DNA from 3 places in the Sporosarcina sp. FA15 genome. Region 2 is predicted to be linked to each of the others. Evidence: riboswitches for the same ligand, from Rfam matches in the RefSeq annotation. Region 2 holds a riboswitch; each other region holds the start of a gene.

Region 1 (4,411 bases), 1.9 Mb from region 2:
TTGTATCTATTAACACATTATGTGCTGTCTTATATGCTTCCTCGCTTGTAATTTCTTTATTTAAAACATAGTCCGTAATTTCCTCTATCAGTGTGTCCATTGTCATTTGTTCTTTCAATTTCAACATCTAACTCTTCCTTTCCGCTTTCAATTTGTTTAGAATAGTACTAAGTGATGCCTAGTGTATCGCTGTTGTGGTGAACGGCCAGTTACAACTCCCCAGTTGAATGATTGCTGTGTCGTTCGCCTATATAATGAACCCTTGGACGGTATAAACGATTATTTTCATGTTGTTCAATAACATGCGCACACAATCCTACTGTTCTCGAACCAAAAAAGATTGGTGTGTATAATGGGATTGGAATGCCCAGCATCCAATATACCGGTGCCGCGTAATAATCTAGATTTGGATAAAGTCCTTTCTCTCTCTCCATTATGGTTTCTCCCGCCTCACACATTCGGTAAAGGAGATCGTCACCCTTTAGCGCACATAACTCCTTTAAAGCATCCTTCATTACCAAGGCCCTTGGATCCATCTTTTTCATATAGACTCGATGACCAAACCCCATAATTTTCTCTTTATCACGTAAACGCTTTTCTAATAACAATTCAAATGCGTCAACAGAACCAGCCTCTAAAAGCATATTCATGACTGCTTCATTCGCTCCTCCATGTAAATAGCCCTTTAAAGAAGCAACCGCTCCAGTCAATGCACCATATAAATCCGAAAACGTCGAGGCAATTACCCTTGCGGTGAAGGTGGAATTTGGCATTTCGTGCTCGCTATAAAGTAGTAGCGACTGGTCAAAAATAGATTCTTCCAACTCTGTCGGTTTCCTCCCCGTAATCATATAAAGGAAATTAGCACTGTATGACAATTCTTTCAACGGGTGAATTTGTTCCTCTTCCTGTAAAATGTGAAAGCTGTTCGCAATTATTTCTGGAATTTTGCCAAGTAACTCGTAAGCTCTTTTTTTATTGATAGCTAGAGTGTGCTGATCAATTTCCTTATCATAGCCCGCTAAAGCAGATATCCCAGTTCGCAATGCGTCCATTGGATGTGTCTCTTTAGGCAATGCTTGCAAAATCTTTGTGACACCTTCTGGCACACCATGCTCTTTTTTCAATTTATCTGCCACATCTGCTTTTTCAGTATCAGACGGCAAGGTATTTTCCATTAGCAAGTGGACAATATCAAGATACCCTTTTGTTTTTGAAAGCTCGATTAAATCGTATCCTTTGATAATAATCTGACCCAATTCCGTATCGAGCAGCGAAATGGATGTTTCAGTGGCGATCACGCCTTCAAGTCCTGGTAAAAATGTAAGTGTATTCGTCAAACTATTTTCCCCCAATCTGAATGGTTATGACTCTGAGATTTGTAAACGCTTTCACTTCACCAAAAATTATCCTATTTGTATCTGTTCGCAGCGCTTCCCCTTATTTCTGACCATAAAAAAAACAACTTCATAAGAGAAGTTGTTAAAGAGCGCTAGAATCCCAACTAAAAGAAAGCTGCCTGTTAAAAATAGGCATAGCTCATCCGCGCGTCCTTAACACCCCCTATCCTCGTAGGTCAACATGTGTTATAAAAAGAGGCAGGTCTCCTGGCTAATGATCATTGCTATTCGTACCTTCCCACTTTTTTATAAAAAGCAGTGGTTTAAACGAAATCGCTCCCATTTACAGTTGCGGGACAGCGTCGGATTCTCACCGAACTTCCCTTTTAAGCAGACCAATACGTCAGTATTAATCCGCACCTATTTTTACACATATTCAATTATCGAAATATCCCCTTGACTATAACACAAACTTTTAAATATTCCAATTATTTATTCATATCTAATTTCTATTGTTTCAGAGAGGCATTAAGTATACCGACTTCAAGAATGCGTAAACAATAATTGGATACTCTTTTCATTTTTCATCACTTATCATTACTATTACATAAATAGGAAACGTATATTCAATCCCCATTTACATACTATATATGTTGAATTAAAGAATCCCATTGAATCTTCCGTGGCGCTCAATAAGGAGAGCGTTTTAATTCGGAGGCCACTGAAAAAGTACGATTTCCTTCAATCCGGTTGATTTCCGTTCCGAGCGGACGCTTTCCGCGGGCACGGCTTCAGCCAATCGAACAGCAAAGGGTTCGATTGGCCGTATTTCTGCGTTCTTGGCAGAAATTAAGGCATTCTTGCCCCGTGCTCCCAACTCTAACGCTTTTGCTCGCAAAAGCCGTTCTGCGTAACGGCACTTCCTGCGGGGTCTTCAGCTCGCGCTGTTCCCGCTGGAGTCGCCGCTCTTCACTACAATCAACTAGTTCTTACTATAAAAAAGAACTTTTTCAGTTTTCTCTTAATTCGGGGTGTGGATTGTAGAGCGCTTGGCGCTTTGGCGACCCCTTTGCCGCGCGTGCACTAGGGTGTTCATTATCGAGAGAAATGTAATTCGAGATGTATATGCTGAGATTATAAGGTGATTACTAGTTGATACTACTTATATTCAAGAAAGACGTGCTCCAACTTGCAAATTGCATCACAGATAATGAAAAGCTCTTTCTCACATAGACCATCTAGCGAAGGCGCGTCTTCGTGGTAGCCGGAGCGATAAGACTAAGGAGGGATGCAGTTCAATCCCTCCCATGTGGTCTTCTTTCTGGCTTATCGCGGGAGGCATCCACAAAGCGTCGAAGCGGTATTAGTGGGAATCCTAAACCATTCCAAGTACTAATGCTTTTTCAGTGACCTCCCAAAAGCCCTTGTAAAGCGCATACGCCATATTCATTTGTTCAACATATAGAATTAATTAACTGAACCTATATATCTCCTAAATCGACAATTTCCCCTGTCACCGCATCAACACATTCCGCCGCATCCAACAAGCCGCAAAGAATATACTTACCTACGAACTCATCATATACATAAGTCGGATCAAGCGTAATATAGGGTATCATTTTCTCAAATGCTTCTTCAGGTGTTACGACCGCGTTTGCGGCAGGGAGAAAGGCTTCAAAAATCTCAAACATCGAGCCATTATCAAGATAATTTAGCACCTTCATCGTTTCCGGATTCATGAAAACAACTACTTTTCGATTAAAAATCATTGGGTTTTCTTCATTTATTTCACAATGCGCTTCGATAAAGTTCTCTTGACAACGAAGTTGGGACAGCTTCCACTTCCCTGATTCATCAGGATATTCAGCCCGTAGGACATCCCGAACAACTTTTTTACTACGTTCAATTTGATCAGCCGACAACGTCAGTTTTTTACCTGCGTCGACGTTACCGAATGCTTCTTCTACGTTTGCTTCGGAAACAATTGTGATTTCTTCACGATCAATATTTTGTTCTAACGGTTTATTCCATTCGATTACTTCATCAATTTTAACTTCTGAACGCTCATGTTCCATAAATGGGATGATTCGGGCCCCGTCAACCGTTACGTACACTTCTTCCATTGCATAGACGGGAACAAAACGTTTTTCAGTTTCAGATGGAAACTTTATAAGTTGAAGCTGTTTTTTGACGATTGGTTCAATTTCTTCAAGTGTTAACGTGAATTTTGACTGCTCAACGAGATTTTGCGAAGGCATCGTTCCGTACGAATGATAAGAAGTCAGCTTGCCAACATCATCAAATTCAACTTCAATTATACAGCTCGGAGAAAAATAGATACCATCGATGTCTGATGTAAATTGAAACCCATTTGCATTCGCTTGCGTTAGTTTGAAATCCTGTTCGTACACTAATCCAGTTTCCTTTTCAAGCCATGCAGCGACTTCAGCAGCGGCTTTATCCGGAAAGTGCGTTTTTGTAGAAAATGATTCACCTTGTACGAATGACACATTACTAAAGTGTTGCTTTTGAATTTCATATTCAACAATCGCTGTTCCCTCGGGATTATAACCTTCTTCGATTGGCTCGTTTAACTCTTTAGGAAACCACTCCATAGTAAACGTATAGTAAGCATCCCCCATAGTATCTCGTACTTTATAAATCGTATGTCTTGCCATTCGGTAAGCATCCAAACCAAACTTTTCTTGCGCTTCATCGACAATCTTTTGTAGTCTCTTGTCCATGTTCCCACCCTTTTCCTATGTATTATTGAAATAAAGAACTTCATTCGTGTTGTTCAACATAAATGGTCAAAAATAAAAGCTGATTGCACATGGCAGTCAGCTCTGTTGTTCACTCAAAAAATACTTTATCAAGATTATATTTCGCACGTTGTGTATTAATGATATACGTTTCATAAATTTCGCGTTCCATCGGGTCTTCTACAACGATAATCGCAATTTCATGCACTTCGTTACGATGATTTTTGATTGGAGAGACCGTGTCTTCAAAATGCTTCTTAACACGTTGGCGCAGTTTACGTGCTTTCCCAGCAAACAGCAATTCATCTT
Region 2 (4,411 bases):
TTGATGTCTGGTTCTCTGAAACTTCATTGTATGAAAACGGCAAAATCGATGTTGCTCTTGATAAATTACGTGCCAATGGCCATGTCTTTGAAGAAGATGGCGCAACATGGTTCCGTTCAACAACTTTCGGTGATGACAAAGATCGTGTGTTAATTAAAAACGACGGTACTTACACGTATTTAACGCCGGATATCGCGTACCATGAGGATAAATTGTTCCGCGGATTCGATAAACTTATCAATATTTGGGGCGCAGATCACCATGGTTATATTCCACGGATGAAAGCGGCAATCGAAGCGCTTGGTTACGGCAATGACACGCTCGAAGTCAGTGTCGTACAAATGGTTCAGTTATATAAAGACGGTGAAAAGTTCAAGATGAGTAAACGTACGGGGAAAGCTGTAACCTTGCGTGAGCTAGTTGAGGAAGTTGGTCTGGACGCAGTCCGTTACTTCTTCGCAATGCGTTCAGGTGACTCGCAGATGGACTTCGACCTAGATCTAGCGATTTCTCAGTCGAATGAAAACCCTGTGTACTATGCACAATATGCGCATGCACGGATTTCATCAATCTTGCGTCAAGCTGATGAAAATGGCATGGCTGCAACTGTGGATAATGTTTCTTTATTGCAAGCTGAAAAAGAGCTAGAATTACTGAAAAAAATCGGAGACTTCCCGCAAGTAATCAGTGATTCAGCGAGAATTCGTTCACCGCACCGCGTTGCAACGTATATCCAAGAACTAGCGGCTACATTCCATAGCTTCTATAACGCAGAAAAAGTGTTAGATCCAGACAACCGCGAATTATCAGGAGCACGTCTAGCACTAATTACAATCACACGCACAACAATTGCCAACGCATTGAAACTGATTGGTGTTTCTGCACCAGAAAAGATGTAATAAAATTGAACGCCACACTTGAGAGATTGTTATCTCTCAAGTGTGGCGTTTTTCACATGCAGATATTCTCTCTATATATGTTGAACAAATGAATACGATGCATGCTCTTTTACAAGGGCTTTTGGAAGGCCGCTGAATAAGTCCAACTACCTGGAATGAATTAGAAATCCTGCTAATATCGCTTCGACGCTTTGTGGATGCCTCCCGCGATAAGCCAGAAAGAAGACCGCTTTCAGTCTTATCGCTCCGGCTACCACGAAGGCGTGCCTTCGCTGGATTGTCTATATAATAGAATGCACATTGCATTGTCGGGGAAAAGACCTGTAGCTCGTAGTATGTCTTTCTTCAATGAAATTAGTATAAAATAGTACTCACATTATAATCTCAGTCCAAACTCATGGCGAGAGGCATCCCCAAAGCGCCAAGCGATCTGTAATCCACACGCCGAACTACAACTCTTCCGATTAATGTACACTCTAGCGCCAAGCGATCTACAATCCACATTCCGAATTAATACTCTCTCATCATCGAGCGACACAACAGATTCAACGGGATTCTTTAATTCAACATATCTAAATCTACAAATCTCCCTCACTATCGACACAATAAAAATTTGTAGTATACTGAAAGTTGTACAAAATACATACCAAACATAAAGGTGCCCCGCATTAAAAACGGGGTTAAAAGGGAAGTCGGTTCAATGCCGGCGCGGTCCCGCCACTGTAAGTGTGAGTTAGTCGCAATGTGTCACTGGAAAAAGTTCCGGGAAGACGCGGCAAGCCTTGAACACGAGCCAGGAGACCTGCCTTTATGGATCACACGTACCCTACGAGGATAGGATTAGTGAAAATCGACGTCACTGTGCGTCCAGATTTTTACTCAGCTTATTCCTCCGTAGCAATTACGGGGGATTTTTATTTGGAACAAACAGGAGGAAAACAACATGAAAAAGATTTGGCAATTAGGATTAACGGCATTTTTGGCAGTATTCTTGCTCGCAGCATGTGGAACAGCTACTACACCAGATAAGCCGAAAGTAGATGGAACACCGGAAGCGGAAGTGGTTAAAGCTGAATTCCCGCTTACGTTAACGGACTCGGTTGGCAATGAAATTACCCTGGAAACTGCACCGGCAACAATCGTTTCTATGGTGCCAAGCAACACGGAAATATTGTTTGAACTAGGTCTTGGGGATGCGATTGTCGGCGTCAATGACTACGATGATTATCCAGCAGAAGCACTTAAAAAAGAGAAAATCGGCGGCCAGGATTTCAACGTCGAAAAAATCGTTTCCATGAACCCTGAAATTGTTTTTGCACATGAATCAGGACTTGGAACAGGCAAAGAAGGACTGCAACAAATCCGCGATGCAGGAATCCCAGTCTTTGTTGTAAAAAATGCAGTGAGTTTCGAAGAAACGTACACAACGATTGAAACAATCGGTCAAGCGACTGGTAAAACAGTAGAAGCAAAAAAAATCATTACGGACATGAAAGTAAAAGTAGAAGAAGTATTGGCGAAATTAGTAACAGTCGACAATAAAAAAACAGTTTTTGTTGAAACATCACCTGAGCCAAACATTTACACACCAGGAAAAAATACATTTATGGATCAAATGCTAGAAATGATTGGTGCTGAAAATATTGCTGCTGATCAGGAAGACTGGTTTATGATAGCTCCGGAAGAAATTATTAACCGTAATCCGGATGTAATTATCGTGTTGTATGATTATATCGAAACGGCAGTTGCAGACGTTTATGCACGCCCAGGTTTCGATACGATTACGGCAATTAAAGAAAAAGCTGTTGTTCAAGTTAAAGAGAATATCACGAGCCGTACAGGCCCACGTCTTGCTGAAGGGCTTGAAGAAATAGCAAAAGCCATCTACCCTGAGGCTTTCGGTGAGTAAATCCAGCGTTGCCTACATCGTTTCCGCCGCCGCACTCGTTGTGGCGGTGTGGCTCGGTGTGTCAATCGGGTCTGTGAAAATACCGATTAGTACGTTATGGAATGCGGAGGCGGATGCAACAGCTACCAATATTTTGTGGAAGATTCGTATGCCGCGTGTCGTGCTTGCCGGACTTGTCGGCGCATCGCTCGCGATTTCGGGAGCTGCTTTCCAAGGGTTGCTGAAAAATCCGCTCGCTGATCCATACACCCTCGGAGTGTCATCCGGCGCCTCGGTCGGTGCTGTTATGACGCTCTTTTTTGGTATTTCTATCCCGTTTTTAGGCACTTATACGCTTCCTATATTCAGTATGGTTGGTGCTGCATTAACAATGTTCCTCGTTCTTGGATTTGCACGCCTCGTTGACCGAGCGATGAAAATGGAAACAATTATTTTGACTGGAATCATTTTCGGTTCGTTCCTCGGTTCTGTACTATCACTTATGATAGCGCTCACAGGGGAAGAGTTGCGTCAAATTATTGGTTGGCTACTCGGCAGTGTATCAATGCGGGGATGGAATTATATTACGATGATTTTGCCATTCGTCGTCGTAGGTTCATTCATGCTGTGGCTGAATCGCCGCGAATTAAATGCGATGTTATTTGGAGAAGAACGAGCGCATCATTTAGGTGTCAACGTCAAACGCCGTAAGTTTGCCATTCTGATTGGTGGATCCATCCTGACAGGTTCGGCAGTCGCGGTGTCCGGCACAATTGGCTTTGTTGGTCTAGTCGTTCCGCATATGACGCGGCTTCTTTGGGGATCTGATCATCGCCATCTCCTGACATTATCGTTCATGAACGGTGCAACGTTGCTCATCATTTGCGACTTAATTGCCCGGACAATCATTTCGCCGACAGAACTTCCGGTCGGTGTCATCACAGCGTTTATCGGTGCACCCGTATTTGCATTTATCTTCTATAAACAACGGAGGAAAGGAGGCATGTGAAATGTTAAAAGTCGAAAATATTTCCGGTGGTTATGGCAAAGAATCCATCGTGAAAGCAGTGACATTCAATGTCAATAAAGGCGAAGTACTCGGCATAATTGGACCCAATGGCAGTGGTAAATCCACACTTTTGAAAATTATTTCAGGCATTCTCCCGAAGGAAACGGGTTCCGTCACAATTGACGGGCAAGACGCTTCTACTTATTCACAAAAAGAATTTGCCAAAAAAGTAGCCGTCTTGCCACAACTCCATGCACATGCATTTTCCCACACTGTTCGAGAAACGGTTGAACTCGGTCGCTATCCGCACCAATCAGGACTATTTTCCTCATGGTCAGATGAAGACGAGCGCGCCGTGACCGATGCCATAACCAGTATGTCCATCACACGCTATGCTGAAAACTCGATCGAACTGCTATCAGGTGGCGAACAGCAACGCGTTTTCGTCGCACAGGCACTCGCACAGGAGGCGCCGATTTTATTACTCGATGAGCCAACGAATCACTTGGACATCGCTCACCAACAACAATTACTCGATACGATTCGTCAACAGGCAATTGACAAAGGACTCACAGTTATTTCGGTGTTTCACGATATCAATTTGGCTTCTTTATA
Region 3 (4,411 bases), 550 kb from region 2:
ACGTTTTGGTGACCAATAAGTAAATCGTTTGCATGGCAGACGTTGTCGAACTGTATGCCACTATTCCTTTCGGTTGGTTCAATTAAAAGATGTACTTCCGCGTAATGCCTTAAAGGTTCAAAATGACCATAACCCGTTACGGATGTTTCAATGGTTTCCTTATACAGGATTTTAGGTTCACCGAAGGAGACTTGAATCGAAAAACGCTCGTTAACAATTTGTTGGAGTACTTCGAGCTGGATGACGCCCATAACGTGAACATGAATTTCTTGAAAATGTTCATCCCAGAAGACGCGCAAAGAAGGATCCTCCGCATCGAGTAGGTTAAAACATCGAAGTACTTCTTTCACATGGATGGCAGCGTCGAAAATAACTTTTGACTTAAGGGTAGGCATCATGTCAAAGGTCGCTTTTTCTTCTAGTGCTCCAACGCCATCACCAATGGCCGCTTGCGTTAATCCAGTAACGGCGAACAGTTCACCGGCATGAACATGATCGATTGCTTTGAACTTATTACCGTTATAAACGCGTATCTGTGTCACTTTCTCCGTGTAATCTCCATAATTCACTCCATCCCTGACGCTTAGCGTACCGCTTAGTGATTTAAGGAAAGTGACCCTGTTACCACTGTCATCATGGCGGATTTTATAGACCTGTGCAGCGAAATCACTATCATCATCGTAAGAAGTTGTTGTCAATAAATCGAGCTTCTCGAAAAACGCCATGACACCAATGTCCTTGAGTGCAGAACCGCTGGAGAGGGCGAAGATTTTATTGTCGCTAATCATTTTCTTTAATGTTGCAAGCCACAAATCGTTGTCGTAACCTGATTCCAAATAGGTCTCAAGAAGTGCTTCATCACGTTCTGCGATAAATTCAATGAGTTCATCTTCCATAATTCCTTCATTGAAAGAGGATGTAAGGTCACAGATGTCTTCCGATAGATTGGTGCGAATTTCATGGAGTACACTTGCAATGTCGGTTCCTTCACGGTCCGTTTTATTGATGAAAAAGAATGTGGGTACCTGATGTTTGCGGAGCAGTTGCCACACGGTTTCCGTATGACCTTCCACGCCATCGCTTGCGCTAATGATAATAATGGCATAATCCATTACTTGAATAGCGCGTTCCATTTCAGGAGAAAAATCGACGTGTCCAGGTGTATCGATAATGTAGTAGGTAGATCCGTTATAGGAAATGGATGCCTGGTCTGCAAAAACCGTAATACCTCTTTCTTTCTCAATTGTATGGCTATCGAGGAAGGCGTCTTTATGGTCCACGCGTCCTCTCTGCTTAATGCTTTTTGTATGATAAAGCAGTTGTTCAGAAAAAGTTGTTTTTCCTGCATCTACGTGTGCAAGTATGCCAATTGTTTTATACATGATGTCGCTCCTGTCCATTTCTTGCTACTACCAGTAGTATAGCAAATCTGAATTGGGCGAATGACCTTAAATAGGTGTTATACTGTAAAGACAAACTGAATGTGAAGGAGGAATCAGATTTTGAAATATTCAAGAACGAAAATGGAACAGCTTGTAAAGAATGATAAAGAGCTGTCAAAACGTTTGAAACAGATAATGGCAGAGCTTGACTTAGAGAAGAGTTTTGCTTTGAAAGCGTTGTATCATGCGGATGTAAAAGACGGTGGTACGCATCAGAGGAATTATCAGGAACTGTAAGTACATTAAAAGCGTGGAAAGTCTATTATGACTGCCACGTTTTTTTTGATGCCTTTTTCACTGGATCATTTCCAGTCTGCTTTCGGCGAACTATTTATAACATCTTTACCGATGGGCAAGTGTGGCTAGGAATTGCAGTTCATTGCTCCTAGATAATCCTGTCGCATCCCTACACATCAAGACATCTCGGTAATCATATAGAGGTCAGCAATCCAAAGTAATTGTACAAGAAGCGGCTATATATGTTGAATTAAAGAATCCTATTGAATCAGTTGTGGTGCTCAATAATGAGAGAGCTGTTATTCGGGTTGTGGATTGTAGATCGCTTGGCGCTTTGGGGATGCCTCTCGCCCTAAGCCTGGATTAACGCTTCGCATCCAGTCTTACGGCTTCGGCGACCCCTTTGCCGCGCCTGCGCTAGGTTATTCATTATCGAGAGAAATGTCATTTTGAGATGTATAGGGCGAGATTGTAAGGTGATTACTAGTTGCTACTATAAAAATTGAAATAAAGAATTCCATTGAACCGCTACGGCGCTAGGAGATGCCTCCCGCCATAAGCCAAGTAGCTTCGCCGCCAGTCTTATGCCCCTGTTAAGGCGCCTTCGCTCAGTATATATACCGAATTCAACATATATAATTATAGTCAAGAAAGACGCAATCCAGGTTGCAGATTTCATCCCAGATAATGAAATGCGCTTTCTCAAATAGAACACCCAGCGCAGGCGCGACTTCGCGGGAGGCATCCACAAAGCGTCGAAGCGGTATTGGTAGGAATTCTAATTTGCTCTAATTATTAGGGCTTTTTCAGTGGCCTCCCAAAAGCCCTTGTAGCGTAAACGCCGTATTCATTTGTTCAACATATATAGTGTTGGATTCAGTTATTTACTGGTTGTTTTTTAAGCTTAATCTTCTGGTGAACCGATTACTTCGTGTTTGATTTCATCGAATGCTTTTTGGAGGTTACGTGAATAAAGTTTTTTTACCTCTTCGTTTATAGACGTTGTTTTTCCAATCTGTTCTTCGTAATAAGAATAGGTTGAAGACAGTGATTGTGATTCGCTTATGATGAGATTTGTCATTAAGACATGTTTGAATGCGTCCAGATAATATTCTTTTGTTCCAAGTTTCATTGGCTAAAATCCCTTTCTTTTATGGAAATAAAAAAGCATCTTCCTAGTTAAACGTAAGGAAGATGCTAGTATGCGTAAATTTGTATGGTCGCTTGTTGCCGTAACGAATGGTTCGTAAACAGAAGTACACTATTGACTGCACAGTGAAATAAGAGGTATTGAGTCCTCTTATGTTTCTTTTGTATTACGTTCTTTCGTACGGCGGCTTTTACAAGAAATTGCTCGATCATAGCCGCACTTAACACCTCCTATCCGCGTAGGGAATTGGTGTGTACTGAAATAGGCAGGTCTCCTGGCTCATGATCATCGCGTTCTTTTCCCTTCCCATTCGTAACGAACAGTGGATTTGAAAAGAGTACTCCCATTTACAGTTGCGGGACAGCGTCGGTTTTTCACCGAACTTCCCTTTTAAGCTTTTATACAAAAGTAAAAAAGCACCTAATTTCTACACGTTATTCAGTTGTGCTTTTACTATAACATACATATTGTCTGACTTAACACGATTGCTAAACAAGGGGTTCATTAATGGCCCATTACCGCAAATTTGGACAAGAAAATGTCTATCCCTCTTACTATAATCAAGCTGGGGGGATAGAAAATGAATAAAATAAAAACAAAAGATCCATATCGAGTTTACATTTCTACATGCTTCTTATCACAATTATTTTTCACATTTATATTTACGGTGAACTTGTTGTACCATGTGCAAACTGTAAAGCTTGATCCGCTTCAACTTGTGTTAATTGGGACCGTTTTGGAGCTTTCCGTTTTTCTTTTTGAGATTCCAACTGGGGTTGTTTCGGATTTAAAAAGTCGGAAGTTATCTTTAATAATTGGGTATATATTAATAGGAATCGGTTTTTTAATTGAAGGGGTATTTCCCTATTTTGTAACAGTGCTAGTGGCTCAAATTGCATGGGGGATTGGCTATACCTTTACTAGCGGCTCTCAGCAAGCCTGGATTGCAGATGAAATAGGGGAGGAACGTGCTTCACTGGCATTTATAAAAGGGGCAAAGGCCGGTAATCTTGGCCAAATTATAGCTATTCCGCTCAGTATTTTAATGGGCTATTTTATGATTAACCTACCAATCATTATCGGCGGGCTATGTATGATTGGATTAGCCGTCTATTTAATGATTTTTATGAAAGAAGAAAACTTCAAACCGTTAGATAAAGAAGGAAGAATATCTACGCTGGGAAGTATGAAGGAGAATATGGGCAATATTATTTCCTATTCCAAAGCGAGCTTCATCATAAGGATGCTATTTCTCATTGCTTTATTTATTGGGTTTTATAGTGAAGGTTTTGACCGATTATGGATCGCTCATTTTTTGGAGGTCTCAAATATATCTTCGTTAACGATTGAGAAGTTAGTTGTGATAATGGGGGGAATTCAGTTCATTGTCGTGCTTATTTCCTTTGCAGCACTCCATTTTCTGAATCGAAGTGCTATCCACCAAAATCTAAGGCAGATTTATGTTGTTCTTTTTGTGGCCAGCTTCTTCATCGTCATTTCATTAATTGGCTTTGCGTTCTCAACGTATATGATCAGCTTGCTGATTTTTTATGTAATCATTCAAGTGACAAGGCAAGTCATG

The links. A riboswitch is a leader RNA that binds a small molecule or an ion and turns the genes downstream of it on or off. The one in region 2 is predicted to bind cobalamin.
Region 1: another riboswitch for cobalamin. It lies ahead of mmgD (citrate synthase); the one in region 2 lies ahead of ACP8HG_RS14385 (ABC transporter substrate-binding protein).
Region 3: another riboswitch for cobalamin. It lies ahead of ACP8HG_RS17065 (hypothetical protein); the one in region 2 lies ahead of ACP8HG_RS14385 (ABC transporter substrate-binding protein).

The regions. Positions count from the first base shown of each region.
Region 1 covers NZ_CP188818.1:387,832-392,242, reverse strand. Annotated here, with positions in the region: gene ACP8HG_RS02005 (bifunctional 2-methylcitrate dehydratase/aconitate hydratase) at 1-127, opposite strand, end outside; gene mmgD (citrate synthase) at 210-1,340, opposite strand; cobalamin riboswitch at 1,581-1,779, opposite strand; gene ACP8HG_RS01995 (hypothetical protein) at 2,822-4,084, opposite strand; gene ACP8HG_RS01990 (nucleotide excision repair endonuclease) at 4,194-4,411, opposite strand, start outside.
Region 2 covers NZ_CP188818.1:3,072,926-3,077,336, reverse strand. Annotated here, with positions in the region: gene argS (arginine--tRNA ligase) at 1-899, shown strand, start outside; cobalamin riboswitch at 1,539-1,723, shown strand; gene ACP8HG_RS14385 (ABC transporter substrate-binding protein) at 1,843-2,808, shown strand; gene ACP8HG_RS14380 (FecCD family ABC transporter permease) at 2,801-3,796, shown strand; gene ACP8HG_RS14375 (adenosylcobinamide amidohydrolase) at 3,798-4,411, shown strand, end outside.
Region 3 covers NZ_CP188818.1:3,619,703-3,624,113, forward strand. Annotated here, with positions in the region: gene ACP8HG_RS17055 (GTP-binding protein) at 1-1,382, opposite strand, end outside; gene ACP8HG_RS17060 (hypothetical protein) at 1,503-1,679, shown strand; gene ACP8HG_RS17065 (hypothetical protein) at 2,584-2,811, opposite strand; cobalamin riboswitch at 3,077-3,268, opposite strand; gene ACP8HG_RS17070 (MFS transporter) at 3,410-4,411, shown strand, end outside.